2 regions of the Aeromonas rivuli genome follow, and region 2 is predicted to be linked to the other one. Evidence: predicted binding sites of a transcription regulator. Region 2 holds the regulator's gene; the other holds the start of a gene.

Region 1 (7,829 bases), 760 kb from region 2:
CCAACTACTTCGCCGCCCAGGGGGTGACGAAATGAAATATCTCTATCTGATGAGCTGCCTGCTGGCTGGGCTGGTCCATGCCGAATCCTTTGATGATCAGTTCAGCGTCCCCCTTGGAGAGAAGGCGCCGGATGGCAACTATCACAAGGTGCCCGACTGGTCTGCGGTGCCGGATGGTGAGATGGGTGCCGCCATCAAGCGGGGCTACAGCCTGTTCGTCAACACCCAGCAACTCAAGGGGCAAGGTCAGTCCGGTAATGGTCTGCAGTGCAGCAATTGCCATCTGGGTTCCGGCATCATTCCCGGCGCCAGTCCGCTGTGGGGTGCCTATCCTTCCTATCCCGCCTATCGCAAGAAGAACAACAAGGTGAACACCTATGAGGATCGGCTGCAAGGCTGCTTCCTCTATTCGATGAATGCCAAGGGGGGGCAGCCTCCCGCCTATGACAGCCCTGCCATCCGCGATCTGGTGGCCTACTCCTACTGGCTGGCGAGCGGTGCCCCCATCAGTGACAAGCTGCCGGGTCGCAACTTCTTCACCATCGCCACCCCTCCCCAGTCCCCCGACTTCAAGCGGGGCCAGAGCGTCTATGCCGAGCGCTGTGCCGATTGCCACGGCGCCGAGGGGGAGGGCAAGAAGGTAGCGGATCGCTACGTCTTCCCGCCACTGTGGGGCAAGGAGAGCTACAACTGGGGCGCGGGTATGCACGGCATCGACAAGGCGGCCGCCTTCATCAAGAGCAACATGCCGCTCTCTCAGGGGGGAAGCCTGAGCGACCAGCAGGCTTGGGATGTGTCGCTTTACATCAATAGTCAGGAAAGGCCCCAGGATCCCCGCTTCAAGGGCGACCTTGGCCAGACCACCAAGGCGTTTCATGGCAAGAACTCCCAGTACGGCTTACCCTCGCCGGTCGATGGTCACTTGCTGGGCAGCAAGGCATATTGAGCCCTCATGGGAGACAAGCTCGCTGAGACGCTATGCGCAGTGTCAGTGAGCCGCCAGGGGCAATGTTAGTCTGACAAGCGTCGACACTATCCGCCGTTTTTCGCATTGCAGCGAAAGACGGCGGATTTTTTCATGGCATTGCCAAGCCCGGAAGGGGGCCGCTGTGTGCTGAGCCGCTGCCGTTGGGATCATGATGGGGCTGGCAAAGGAGAGGCTTGAAATCGCAGCATGGCGGGCCCCCCTTGTGGCTGGGGGCCAGCCGAGCTCAGGAAAATCGAGTTCTTTCAGCTTGCGGGTGATGGGTGTTACGACCCCAGCCAAGCAGGCGTGCCGCCTCCTGCTTGTGGCCATGGGGTTGCTCCAGCGCCGTCTCCAGCATGATGCGTTCGGGCGTTGGAGCATGGCGTCGGTCGATATTCAGGAAAAATCGAGTTCTTTCAGCTTGCGGGTGAGGGTGTTACGACCCCAGCCAAGCAGGCGTGCCGCCTCCTGCTTATGGCCATGGGTATGCTCCAGCGCCGTCTCCAGCATGATGCGTTCGAACTGAGGCATGGCATCGGCCAGTATGTCTATCTCTCCCAGAGCCAGCTTGGCGGCGACCCAGTCGCGCAGCTGTTGCTGCCAGCCACCGGCCAGTGCAGGCTGACCCGGCTCGGCGACGCTGGTGATCGGGGTCAGCAGCTCGGGAGGCAGATCGGCGACCAGCACCTCCTGTCCCGAGGCCATGACGGTCAGCCAGCGGCAGACGTTTTCCAACTGACGCACGTTGCCAGGCCAGGGGAGCCGGCTGATGAACACCTGGGTATCCGGGTGCAGACTCTTGGCCTCGACGTTGAGCTCCTTGGCGGCTCGCAGCAGGAAGTGGTGCGCCAACTGGGGGATATCCTCACGGCGCTCCTTGAGGGCCGGGATATGGATGCGGATGACGTTGAGGCGGTGGAACAGATCCTCCCGGAATTCGCCATCGGCGACCCGCTTCTCCAGATTCTGGTGGGTGGCGGCGATGATGCGCACGTCCACCTGTACCGGCTGATGGCCGCCGACGCGATAGAACTGGCCATCGGCCAGTACCCGCAACAGCCGGGTCTGCACATCGAGTGGCATGTCGCCGATTTCATCGAGAAACAGGGTACCGCCATCCGCTTGCTCGAAGCGGCCATGGCGAATGTTGTTGGCCCCGGTGAACGCGCCCTTCTCATGGCCGAACAGCTCAGATTCGATGAGATCTTTCGGGATGGCCGCCATGTTGAGGGCAATGAAGTTTTTGTGGGCACGCGGGCTGTGGCGATGGAGGGCGTGGGCGACCAGCTCCTTGCCGGTGCCGCTCTGGCCGTTGATCAGCACGGAGATGCTGGACCGCGACAGCCGGCCTATGGCGCGAAACACCTCCTGCATGGCGGGGGCTTCACCGATGATCTCCGGGCTGCTGCTGGCGTCTTGCGGGCGGGTCTTGCGTTTGGTGCGCTGCTCTTTCAGGTGATTCTCGGCGCGGCGCACCAGGGTGACCGCCTCCTCGATATCGAACGGCTTGGGCAGATATTCGAAGGCACCACGCTGGTAGGCGTTGACGGCGGAATCGAGATCCGAGTGGGCGGTCATGATGATGATGGGCAAGTCCGCCTGACGACGATGGATCTGCTCCAGCAGGCTGAGGCCATCGATGCCGGGCATGCGGATGTCGGACAGGATCACATCGGGAGATCGTGCCTCCAGGGAGTGCAGCAGGGCCTCGCCATCGGCGAAACTCTCGCACTCGAAACCCTCGTTGCCCAGGGTGCGCTCCAGCACCCAGCGGATCGAACTGTCGTCATCGACGATCCATACTTTTGCGGTCATGACGTTCCCTTATTTGCGAAGCGGTAGATAAACGGTGAACTCGGTATGTCCTGGCCAACTGATGCAGTCGATACGGCCCTTGTGCTGATCGATCAGGTTTTGGGCGATGGAGAGGCCGAGCCCCGTTCCCCCCTCTTTACCGGTGATCATGGGGTAGAAGAGGGTGTCACGGATGGCATCCGGGATGCCGGGTCCGTTGTCGATGATCTTTATCTCGGCGGCGAGCCGGTAACGCTGGCCATGGATGGTGATCTGGAACACGGTGCGGGTGCGCAGGCTGATCAGGCCTGTCTGGCTGACCAGTGCCTCGGCGGCGTTGCGCACTATGTTGAGGAAGGCTTGTTGCAGCTGATCCGGTTCCATCTCGAATTCGGGAATGCTGGGGTCATAGTCCCGCTCTATGCGGATACCGCCTGGCAGTTCCAGCTCCACCAGGCGGCGAACCTGCTCCAGTACCGAGTGGACATTGTGAACCTGATGGCGGCCGGGACGCTGGGGGCCAAGCAGGCGATCGACCAGCAACCGCAACCTGTCAGCCTGCTCGATGATGATGCCGGTATATTCACGCAAGGCCGGATCCGGCAGCTCCTTTTGCAGCAACTGGGCCGCGCCACGCAGGCCACCCAGGGGGTTTTTAATCTCGTGGGCCAGACCGCGCACCAGCTCTCTGGCCGCCTGCTGTTGAGCATGCTGTTGCAACTCCTGACTGATCTTTTTCTGCTGGTCGATTTTGCGCAGCTCTACCACGATCAAACGCTGTTCATGGTCGGCCAGGGGGCTGGCACTGAGTTCGACCAGGCGAGGCTCCCCTTCCACGACCAGGGTCACCTCGCTGTCGGTGAAGCCTTGCCCCGAGATGAGGCACTGACGAAAGCGTTGCAAGTCGAGGGAGATGTGTTCCAGCAGATGGGGCAGTTCCAGCCCGATCAGCCGGCGTTGACTGAGGGAGAGCAGCTGTTCTGCCGCAGGATTGACGTGCTGAATGCAGAGACGTTCGTCCATCAGGATGACGGCAGTCAGCAGGTTGTCGAGTAATGTCTTGGCTTGATCCGAGCGGACTGGCACAGGTTTCTCCCTAAAACGGTGCTACACACCGGCAATGCACCAATATAGTGCATTCAGTCTACCCGCATAGGTGCAGAGGATCACCCTTTATGAGGCGTAGGGCCCAGGGTGGCTGCCTGATTGGCTCTGGTTCTGTGCAGATAGAAAGTCACAACTTCTGATTTAGCAAGGATCGTACCGTCTTTTGCCAGTAGCTCGAGCTGCACCCTGTGGGTGCCCCGATCCAGATTTTCCAGGCGGATGATCAGCGTGTTGTGGACCCGGACCCGCTCCTTGCCATCGAGCAAGAGACGCAGATCGAACTGGGGTGGAGGGACTGGGGTGACCTGGGCTTCGAACACTATGTTGCCCGTGTTGTCGCGCAGGGTGCTGTCTGGCTCGGGGGAGAGCAGGGAGATGGCCAGTTCGGCCTGTCTGACATCGGCGCCAATGAGGTGGTTGTAATTATCGACCTGTACCGAATGGGTGCTGGTGCCGACCAGGGGGGCGACCCGCAGATCGATTTCCTGAGTTTGCTGACCGGCAGGAGGGGTGCTGGTGTAGTGGGTGATCCCCCTGCTGTCGATCCAGGAGTAGATCTTGGCCCCCTGGGCGCTCAGGCAGATCAGCAGCAAGAACCCGGCATAGCGGCTCATTCTCATCCATCTCTCCTTGGTGGGATCTCGCCTAAAGCCTATCAGAGAAAAAACCCGCCATGAGGCGGGTTTTTTCTCTATTGGGTTCTGACTGTATCTGTTAGACAGAGTAGTACAGTTCAAACTCCAGCGGGTGCGGGGTCATGCGGACGCGGTCCACGTCGTGCTGCTTCAGCTCCAGGTAGGAGTTGATGAAGTCATCGCTGAACACGCCACCACGGGTCAGGAACTCGCGATCTGCATCCAGACCTGCCAGGGCCTCGTCCAGAGAGCCGGCAACGGTCGGCACTTCTGCGGCTTCTTCCGGCGGCAGGTCGTACAAGTTCTTGTCCATGGCATCGCCCGGATGGATCTTGTTGATGATGCCGTCCAGACCGGCCATCAGCTGGGCCGCGAAGGCCAGGTAGGGGTTGGCAGCCGGATCCGGGAAGCGCACTTCGATGCGACGTGCTTTCGGGCTAGGTACGACCGGGATACGGATGGAAGCGGAACGGTTACGGGCGGAGTAAGCCAGCATGACCGGGGCTTCGTAGCCTGGTACCAGACGCTTGTAGGAGTTGGTGGTCGGGTTGGCGAAGGCGTTGATGGCCTTGGCGTGCTTGATGATGCCGCCGATGTAGTGCAGTGCCATCTCGGACAGGCCGCCGTACAGGTCACCGGCGAACAGGTTGACGCCGTTCTTGACCAGAGACTGGTGGCAGTGCATGCCGGAGCCGTTGTCGCCAAACATGGGTTTTGGCATGAAGGTGACTGTCTTGTTGTAGGCGTGGGCCACGTTGTGGATCACGTACTTCAGCACCTGGACTTCATCAGCCTTCAGAGTGAGGGTGTTGAAGCGAGTGGCGATCTCGTTCTGACCGGCGGTAGCCACCTCATGGTGGTGGGCCTCGACGACCTGACCCATCTCTTCCAGCACCAGACACATGGCGGCGCGAATGTCCTGGGAGGAGTCAACCGGTGCAACCGGGAAGTAACCACCCTTGACGAAGGGGCGGTGACCCTTGTTGCCGTGCTCGTAGGCGGTACCTGAGTTCCAGGCGGCTTCTTCGGATTCAATCTTGACGAAGCTGTGGCCCATGGTGTTCGAGAAGGTGATGTTGTCGAACATGAAGAATTCGGGCTCTGGTCCAAACAGGACGGTATCGGCGATGCCGCTGGACTTCAGGAAGTCTTCGGCACGCTTGGCGATGGAGCGCGGATCGCGATCGTAGCCTTGCATGGTGGCCGGTTCCAGGATGTCACAGACGATGTTCAGGGTGGTCTCTTCGGTGAACGGATCCAGCTTGGCGGAGGCCGCATCCGGCATCAGCACCATGTCAGACTCGTTAATACCTTTCCAGCCGCCGATGGAGGAGCCATCGAACATCTTGCCGTCTTCGAAGAACTCTTCGTTGACCTGGTGGGAAGGGATGGAAACGTGCTGCTCTTTACCCTTGGTGTCGGTAAAGCGCAGGTCGACAAACTTGACTTCATGTTCCTGGATCAAGGCCATTACGTTCTGAGCTGACATGCTAAGTAACCTCCGGTGTTAAAACTCTTTGGGTGAATTCGTCATCACATTCACATAAGCGAGTATCGTGCCAAGTTTGTGACAGCATGATTTCAGGGCAGTTGCCGCATCTTGGCGTCCCAAAATCTGCTGCTTCCGCCCTACATTGCACCAATTTGGTGCTACCTGGGATCTTTTTGGTGCGCCAAACAAGTGCAAGAGGGCAGGAACCCCCATATAAACAGGCTTGTTGGCGCGGGTCTATGATCCAGATCCATTGCAGTGCGTGAATCTACTGCGATTCTGCTAGGCAGATCACAAAGGCGAGAGTACAATTAGCGCCCAATTTTACCCGGTGATTGAGGCGAGAATGTTAGAGAATTTACGCAATATTGCGATTATTGCGCACGTAGACCACGGCAAAACTACCCTGGTTGATAAACTGCTGCAGCAGTCTGGAACCCTCGACCGTACCACTGATGGTCAAGAGCGTCTGATGGATTCCAACGATCTGGAAAAAGAACGTGGTATTACCATTCTCGCCAAGAACACTGCAATCCGTTGGAACGACTACCGCATCAACATCGTTGATACCCCGGGTCACGCCGACTTCGGTGGTGAAGTAGAGCGTGTCATGTCCATGGTTGACTCCGTGTTGCTGCTGGTTGACGCCGTTGACGGCCCAATGCCGCAAACCCGTTTCGTCACCCAGAAAGCATTCGCCCAGGGTCTGAAGCCGATCGTCGTCATCAACAAGATCGACCGTCCGGGTGCTCGCCCTGACTGGGTAATGGATCAGGTCTTCGATCTGTTCGACAACCTGGGTGCCACCGATGAGCAGCTGGACTTCAAAGTTGTCTACGCCTCTGCACTGAACGGTTGGGCCACCATGGACCAAAGCGTTGAGTCCGACAACATGGAACCCCTGTTCCAGGCCATCGTTGACAACGTGGAAGCACCTGCGGCTGATGTCGACGGCGGCTTCCAGATGCAGATCTCCCAGCTGGACTACAACTCCTACGTCGGTGTTATCGGTATCGGCCGTATCACCCGTGGTCGCGTCAAAACCAACCAGCAAGTTACCATCGTCGGTGCCAACGGCAAGAACCGGACCGGTAAAGTGGGTCAGGTACTGGGCTACCTGGGTCTGTCCCGTACCGAAGTGGCCGACGCGCAAGCGGGCGACATCATTGCCATCACCGGTCTGGGCGAGCTGAAAATCTCCGACACCATCTGTGACAACAATGCTGTCCAAGCCCTGCCGCCACTCTCCGTTGACGAGCCGACCGTGAACATGACCTTCCAGGTCAACACCTCACCGTTCGCCGGTAAAGAAGGCAAGTTCGTGACCTCCCGCAACATCATGGAGCGTCTGACTCATGAACTGGTCCACAACGTGGCCCTGCGCGTGGAAGAGACTGAAGATCCGGACAAGTTCCGCGTCTCCGGCCGTGGTGAACTGCACCTGTCCATCCTGATCGAAAACATGCGTCGCGAAGGTTACGAGCTGGCGGTATCCCGTCCGGAAGTTATCCTGCGCACCATCGACGGCGTCCTGCACGAGCCGTTCGAAACCGTTACCGTGGACGTGGAAGAGACCCACCAGGGTTCTGTCATGGAGCAACTCGGCCTGCGTAAGGGCGAGATGACCAACATGACCCCGGATGGCAAGGGTCGTGTCCGTCTTGACTTCATGATCCCGAGCCGTGGCCTGATCGGTTTCCAGACCGAATTCCTGACCATGACCTCAGGTACCGGTCTGCTGTACCACACCTTCGACCATTACGGCCCGCACAAGGGTGGCAGCATCGGCGAGCGTCAGAACGGCGTGCTGATCTCCAACGCGACCGGTAAGGCC
Region 2 (7,829 bases):
GCCGAGGTGGGCTTGGCATCATAACCGTTAAAGAGCGCAATCCAGGTGACAACCAGGGCGAAGATCACGCTCTTGATGGCGCCCTGCATGATGTCGTCCTGCCAGTCTACCGCGGCCTGCATGGCGGACCAGAAGCCGCCTTCATCGACGCCGAGCCAGTCTACCCCGACCAATTTGCCACCCATGATGCCAATCAGGCTGAACATGAAGGCCAGCAGCGGCATGCTGATGACGCCAGCCCAGAAACGGGGGGCCACCACGCGGCGCAGGGGATCGACCGCCATCATCTCGAGGCTGGAGAGCTGCTCGGTCGCCTTCATCAAACCTATCTCGGCGGTGAGTGCTGAACCGGCCCGGCCTGCGAACAGCAGCGCCGTGACCACAGGACCCAGCTCACGGAGCAGGGAGAGGGAGACCAGCGGCCCCAGGCTGCCTTCCGCACCGAAGTCTTTCAGTACGTTGTAACCCTGCAGCGAGAGCACCATGCCGATGAAGAGGCCGGAGACCAGGATGATGGCGACCGACTGCACCCCCACCACATAGAGCTGCTGGATGAGCAGCGGGAAGTGCTTGCGCGGTTGCGGGCGACCGGCCAGGGCGTGAAACAGCATTATGGTCGCCCGTCCCATGGCGGTCAGAGACTGGATCCCGGATCGCCCCAACTGGGTTATTTGACTTATCAACATCATAGATCCTGTAGCAGTTCGCCAGCCGGGAAATGAAATGGAACCGGACCATCGGGCAGCCCTTGCAGAAACTGTTCGACCTCGGGATTGCGATCCTCCCGCAACTGCTGGGGCGTGCCCTGGGCCACGACCTTGCGATTGGCGATGATATAGGCGTAATCGGCGATGCCCATCACCTCGGTGACATCATGGGTGACGATGACGGAGGTAATGCCAAGGGCATCGTTGAGCTCGCGAATAAGTTTTACCAGCACCCCCATGGTGATGGGATCCTGGCCGACGAAGGGCTCATCGAACATGATGAGGTCCGGATCCAGGGCGATGGCCCTTGCCAGGGCAGCGCGTCTGGCCATGCCCCCCGAGAGCTGGGAGGGCATCAGGGATGCCGCGCCGCGCAGACCGACGGCTTCCAGCTTCATCATGACGATGGTGTGGATCAGCGCCTCGGGCAAGCCGGAGTGCTCACGCAGGGGGAAGGCCACATTGTCGAACACCGTCATGCCGGTGAAGAGGGCACCACTCTGGAACAGCATGCTCATCCGCTTGCGCAGGGTATAGAGTCGGCCGCGCGACAGGCTGGGCACGTCCTCACCGTCAAACAGTATGGTGCCGGCATCGGGTTTGAGTTGACCGCCGATCAGCCGCAGCAGCGTGGTCTTGCCGATCCCGCTTGGCCCCATCACGGCGGTCACCTTGCCACGGGGGATGGTGAGGCTGATGTTGTCGTAGAGCAGGCGATCGCCGTGACTGAAGCTGAGATCGGAGATGGTGATCAGATCGTTGTTCAAACAATTGTCCATCGGGTGCAAATGAAGAGCGAATTTTATGGGCTAGTCTAGGTCTAAGCAACAACAAGGCACAACTATTGAGCAGGCCAGTCCCCTCTGTCGGCGACAGTTTCCGGCCTTTCGCCCCCCATCATGCTCGCCAGAAACCATCAGATTCGCTTATCTGGACAGACTTTTTTATAATCCCGCAGCTAATTTCGGCCCGGAGCTCTCCCCATATGTCTATCAAGCCTGAAAACCTGTCTGAAATGTTCGATTTTCGTCGCAGTGCCAAAGCGGTGCTGGACATAGAGAAACAAGCCATCGAGGGCTTGCATCAGTATCTGGACGAGACCTTTGTTCGTGCCTGCCAGCTGATGCTGGGCTGCGGGGGCAAGATAGTCATCACTGGCATGGGCAAGTCCGGCCACATCGGCAACAAGATTGCCGCTACCCTGGCCAGTACGGGTACCCCGGCCTTTTTCCTGCATCCTGGCGAAGCCAGTCATGGGGACCTTGGCATGATCTCGGCAGGGGATCTCATCATCGCCATCTCCAACTCCGGGGAGAGCGACGAGATCCTGGCCCTGCTGCCGGTACTCAAGCGCCGAGGCATACCGCTCATCTGCATGACCGGCAATCCAGCCTCGACCATGGCCAAAGAGGCGAATGTGCATCTCTGTGTCAGGGTCGAGCAAGAGGCCTGCCCCCTGGGACTGGCCCCTACCTCCAGCACCACGGCCACCTTAGTCATGGGAGATGCTCTGGCGGTGGCTCTGCTGGAAGCCCGTGGCTTCACCGCCGATGACTTCGCGCTCTCCCATCCGGGGGGATCCTTGGGCAAGCGCCTGCTGCTGCGGGTTGGCGATCTGATGCATGCCGGAGATCTGTTGCCCCGGGTGGGGATAGATGCCACCATCAGTCAGGCTCTGCTGGAAGTCAGCAGCAAGGGGCTCGGCATGACGGCCGTGGTCGATGGCGACGGCCTGTTGGCCGGCCTGTTTACCGATGGTGACCTGCGCCGCATTCTGGATCTGCGGGTCGATATTCACAGCACGCCTATCGCGCAGGTGATGACGGCCAACTGTGTTACCGTAAGACCGGAGATGATGGCCGCCGAGGCGGTAAAGCTGATGGAAACGAAAAAAATCAATGGCTTGCTGGTAGTTGATGCGGACAAACGACCGCTCGGTGCCTTCAACATGCACGATCTGCTCAAGGCGGGAGTGATTTGATGCAACAGATTGCAACGCCCTATGGCCCAGTGACGGCAGCCCAGTATGAGAAGGCTGCCCGTATACGCCTGCTGGTGTGCGACGTGGACGGCGTGCTCTCCAATGGCCTCATCTATATGGGCAACGATGGCGAAGAGCTCAAGACCTTCTGCACCCGGGACGGGGCAGGCATGAAGGCCTTGATGAAGGCGGGGATTGAGATTGCCATCATCACCGGCCGCAACTCGCGCATCGTCAGCAACCGGATGGCGAGTCTGGGGGTCAAGCATCTGGTACAGGGGGCGGACACCAAGCTGCCTCACTTTGAGGCGCTATTGGCCAAACTGGGCCTGGAGGCCACTCAGGCCGCTTATATGGGGGATGACACCATAGATCTGCCGGTGATGCAGGCCTGTGGGCTGGGGGTCGCAGTTGCCGATGCTCATCCACTGGTTGCGGCCCGGGCCGATCTGGTCACCCGTTTGGGTGGCGGCATGGGGGCGGTACGCGAGTTGTGCGATCTCATCTTGCAGGCTCAGGGCCATGCCGATGAGCTGGCCGAGGTGTCGGCATGATCAATCGCCAGACCTTGCTGTTTGCAGTGCTCTTCCTGGCTGCCTTGGCCATCTGGCAATTGGGAGACGTGACCCTGGCGCCGCCAGCCGCGACCAAGACAGAACATTATCAGCCGGACTTCATCGCCAAGGATCTGGTGACCACCCGCTTCGACGAGACAGGCAAGCGCAGCGAGCGGCTGGAGTCTGTCTATGCCGAGTATTTTCAGCTGCTCGAGCAGGCTACCTTCGACAAGCCCATCGTCTATCTGTTTGATGACAAGGGTCAGGAAGAGTGGAAGGTGACCGCCGAGACGGGAGTGCTCAACACGGACGACAACGTGATACTGCGCGACAAGGTCCATCTCGATGGCCTCTTGCCCACCTCCTTCATCTCCACCCTGGACACACCCTATCTGGAGCTGGACTTGGTGACCCAGGATGTGAGAAGCAATCGGCAGGTCAACATAGTCGCCAAAGAGTTCCAGACCGAGGGCGTGGGCCTGAAGGGTCATCTGGATCGCAAATATTTCGAATTACTGGATCAAGGTCATGCCATCTATTTCAATGAAAAACGTTAATCTGGCCGTCCTGGCACTGCTGCTGTGCGGTGGCGTCAACGCCAAAGAGTCCGACTTCGCCGAGAAGGTGTATGTGGACGCCGTCAAGCAGATCGCCGAGATGCAGGATAATCGCGTCACCTTCAGTGACGATGTGATCATCACCCAGGGCACCATCAAGATTAAGGCCGACAAGGTCGTGGTGATCCGCTCCGGCGAGAAGGGTGCCGAGGTGATGACCGCCTATGGCAAGCCCGCCACTTTCTTCCAGATCCTCGATAACGGCAAGCCGGTCAATGCGCACGGTGACAGCATCCGCTATGAGCTGAAGAACCGCCTGGTGACCATTACCGGCAACGGTGAACTCAAGCAGGAGGACAGCCAGGTCAACGGCGACCTCATTCGCTATGACATCGTCAAGCAGAAGATGATCGCCGAGAGCAAGGGGGAGACCAATCGCGTCAAGACGGTCTTCCTGCCTGATCAGGTTGAGAACTTCGACAAGCCCGCCGACAAGAAGCAGGACAAATAAACCATGGCCGTGTTGAAAGCAGCAGGGCTGCAGAAGAGCTACAAGAAGCGCATGGTGGTCAGTGATGTCAGCCTGGAAGTGGGCACTGGCCAGATCGTGGGTCTGCTCGGCCCGAACGGTGCGGGCAAGACCACCTCTTTTTACATGATTGTTGGCCTGGTGCAGCGCGATGCGGGCCTTATCACCATCGATGAGCAGGACATCAGCCTGCAGCCCATGCATATCCGTGCCCGCAATGGCATCGGTTACTTGCCGCAAGAAGCGTCCATTTTTCGTCGCCTCTCCGTCTATGACAACCTCATGGGGGTCATGCAGACCCGCAAGGGGCTGAGTCGGGAGGAGCGTGAAGACAAGGTTGAACAGCTGCTGGAAGAGTTCAGCATCACCCACATTCGCGACAACCTGGGCCAGAGCCTGTCCGGTGGCGAGCGACGCCGAGTCGAGATAGCCCGTGCCCTGGCCGCCGAACCGCGCTTCATCCTGCTGGATGAGCCCTTTGCCGGGGTAGATCCCATCTCCGTCATCGACATCAAGAAGATCATCCAGCACCTCAAGGAGCGGGGCCTGGGTGTGCTTATCACCGACCACAACGTGCGGGAGACGCTGGACGTGTGCGAGAAGGCCTATATCGTCAGCCATGGCCAGATGATAGCGGAAGGCACTCCCGCCGAGATCCTGGCCGATGAACAGGTCAAGCGTGTCTATTTGGGCGATCAATTCAGTCTATAGTAAGGGGAAATCACCCTTTGCTGCCTGATGACCGCCTCGCTGAATATAAGGATATCCCGACGTAGATGAAGCCGACACTCCAGTTGCGCCTCGGTCAGCAATTGACCATGACGCCACAGTTACAACAAGCGATTCGTCTGCTCCAGCTCTCCTCATTGGAACTTCAGCAGGAGATCCAGCAAGCCCTCGATAACAACCCCCTGCTCGAGCAAGAAGAGGCCGAGCTGCAGGAGACCCATGCCGAGGTCAAGCAAGACGAGAGTCAGCTCGACAGCAGCGAGGCCATGGCGCAGGAACAGATGCCTGACGAGTTGCCGGTCGACAGCAGCTGGGATGATGTCTACTCCGCCGGTACTGGCCAGAGTGCAGGGCCCGTCTTTGAGGGGGAAGAGAGCGTCTATCAGGGGGAAACCACCGAGAACCTGCAGGACTACCTGCTGTGGCAGATGCGACTCACCCCCTTCAGCGATGTCGATGCCGCCATCGCCCTGGCCATCATCGATGGCATTGATGAGTCCGGTTACCTGACCAGTCCTCTGGAGGATATCCGGCAGGCGGTGAGCAGCGAAGAGGTTGAGGTAGAGCTCGACGAGGTGGAAGCCGTGCTCAAGCGGGTGCAGCATTTCGATCCCGTGGGCATCGCCGCCCGTTCGGTGCAAGAGTGCCTGCTGATCCAGTTAGGTCAGTTCAGCCCCGATCTGCCCTGGCTGGCCGAGGCGCGGGAGGTGATTGGCGAGCACATGGATTTGCTGGGCAATCGTGATTATCGCACCCTGGCGCGCAAGACCCGCCTCAAGGAGGGGGATCTCAAGGAGGTCATCGACCTTATCCAGCAGCTCGAGCCGAGGCCCGGCAACAGGGTGGTGCAGAGTGACTCCCAGTATGTGATCCCGGATGTGTCCGTCATCAAGCGTCAGAATCGCTGGGTGGTGGAGCTCAATCCGGATTCGGCACCGCGCATTCGGGTCAACGAGACCTATGCGGCCATGGCCCGCCAGGCGCGTACCAGCCAGGATACCCAGTTCATTCGCTCCCATCTGCAAGATGCAAAATGGTTCATCAAGAGCCTGGAGAGCCGCAATGAGACGCTGCTGAAAGTTGCCACTTGCATCGTGGAGCAGCAGCAGGGGTTCTTTGAATATGGCGAAGAGGCCATGAAACCCATGGTGCTCAACGACATCGCCGAGGCGGTGGAGATGCATGAATCGACTATTTCCCGGGTGACTACCCAGAAGTACATGCATACCCCGCGCGGCATCTTCGAACTGAAGTATTTTTTCTCCAGCCACGTCAATACCGAAGGAGGAGGTGAATGTTCATCGACTGCAATTCGCGCCCTGATCAAGAAGCTGGTGACGGCGGAGAACCCGGCGAAACCGTTAAGTGATAGCAAGATCGCGGATTTGTTGGCCGAACAGGGTATTATGGTGGCACGACGCACGATCGCCAAATACCGTGAATCCTTGTTGATACCACCGTCCAATCAGCGCAAACGCCTGGTTTAGGCAAAACAAAAGGAAGACGTTATGCAAATTAACTTGACCGGACACCACGTAGAGATCACCGAAGCACTACGTGATTATGTGAATAACAAGTTTGCCAGACTCGAGCGTCACTTTGACCAGATCAACAATGTTCACGTGGTGTTGAGCGTAGAAAAACTGAACCAGATTGCCGAAGCCAAGCTACACGTCAGCGGGGGCGAAGTGTTCGCCAACTCACAACATGCAGATATGTATGCTGCGATAGATAGCCTGCTCGACAAACTTGATCGACAGATCATCAAGCACAAAGACAAGCTAAATCAAAAATAACTATGCAACTTGAACACATACTGAGTCGGGACTGCACCAAGAGTGCGGTCCCTTGTACCAGCAAGAAACGCGCCCTGGAAATCATCAGCGAACTGGCCGCCGAGCGGCTGGGAACCTCACGCCAGGCCCTGTTTGAATGTCTGCTTGCCCGTGAAAAAATGGGTAGCACCGGCATAGGTGCCGGGATCGCCATTCCCCACGGTCGTATCGGCGACGAGTTCCCGCCAACGGCCGTCCTGATGACCTTCGCAGAACCCATCCCCTTTGACTCCATCGACAATCAGCCCGTCGATCTGCTGTTTGCGTTGCTGGTGCCGGAGAGCGAGTGCAAGCAGCACCTCAAGACCCTCTCCCTGATGGCATCCAAGCTCGGTGACAAGGCGGTGTGCCGCCAGTTGCGCCAGGCCAGCAGCGATGATGATCTCTACCAGATCATGATCTCCGCCTGATGGGCATCACTCAGCTCTAATCAATCCTTGTTGTGGGAGGGCGCAAGATGCAGCTCATCGTAGTCAGTGGCCGATCCGGGTCGGGCAAGACAGTCGCCCTGCGGGTGCTGGAAGATCTCGGTTATTACTGTGTCGACAACTTGCCGGTCAATTTATTGCCCCAGCTGATCGTGTCGGTACAGAGTCAGTACGACAAGCTGGCGGTCAGCATAGACGTGCGCAATCTGCCCAGCGATCCGGAGCGGCTAGAGACGCTGCTTGCTCAGGTGCGCAACGATGGCCGGGTGCAGTACAGCAGCTTCTTCTTCGATGCCGAGAACAGTACTCTGCTCAAGCGCTATGGCGAGAGCCGCCGCCTGCACCCGCTGTCTCGCAAGCGCCTCTCATTGGACGAGGCGATCCGTGAAGAGACCCATCTGCTGGCGCCTATCTCGGCCAGCGCCGACCTGCGCATCGACACCACAAGCCTCAGCATCCATGACCTGAGCGAGCTCATCAAGACCCGGGTGCTCGGCAAGAAAGAG

Evidence for each region. Region 2 encodes sigma-54, which starts transcription at its own class of promoters, with help from an activator protein. Its sites were predicted from a motif close to TGGCACNGTTTTNGCTT; they were not measured.
Region 1: a site for sigma-54 is predicted at 6,049-6,065, ahead of glnA (glutamate--ammonia ligase). Genes of this name have one in related genera too.

The regions. Positions count from the first base shown of each region.
Region 1 covers NZ_CP079742.1:4,058,458-4,066,286, reverse strand. The annotation lists gene KYK33_RS18760 (c-type cytochrome) at 1-35, shown strand, start outside; partial or broken gene KYK33_RS20275 (c-type cytochrome) at 32-448, shown strand; gene KYK33_RS20270 (c-type cytochrome) at 470-946, shown strand; partial or broken gene KYK33_RS20265 (helix-turn-helix domain-containing protein) at 1,220-1,343, opposite strand; gene glnG (nitrogen regulation protein NR(I)) at 1,364-2,782, opposite strand; gene glnL (nitrogen regulation protein NR(II)) at 2,792-3,847, opposite strand; gene KYK33_RS18735 (DUF4124 domain-containing protein) at 3,928-4,482, opposite strand; gene glnA (glutamate--ammonia ligase) at 4,583-5,992, opposite strand; gene typA (translational GTPase TypA) at 6,342-7,829, shown strand, end outside.
Region 2 covers NZ_CP079742.1:461,053-468,881, forward strand. The annotation lists gene mlaE (lipid asymmetry maintenance ABC transporter permease subunit MlaE) at 1-686, opposite strand, end outside; gene mlaF (phospholipid ABC transporter ATP-binding protein MlaF) at 686-1,486, opposite strand; gene KYK33_RS02080 (KpsF/GutQ family sugar-phosphate isomerase) at 1,693-2,688, shown strand; gene kdsC (3-deoxy-manno-octulosonate-8-phosphatase KdsC) at 2,688-3,242, shown strand; gene lptC (LPS export ABC transporter periplasmic protein LptC) at 3,242-3,802, shown strand; gene lptA (lipopolysaccharide transport periplasmic protein LptA) at 3,789-4,313, shown strand; gene lptB (LPS export ABC transporter ATP-binding protein) at 4,317-5,042, shown strand; gene KYK33_RS02105 (RNA polymerase factor sigma-54) at 5,108-6,547, shown strand; gene hpf (ribosome hibernation promoting factor) at 6,569-6,856, shown strand; gene ptsN (PTS IIA-like nitrogen regulatory protein PtsN) at 6,859-7,305, shown strand; gene rapZ (RNase adapter RapZ) at 7,353-7,829, shown strand, end outside.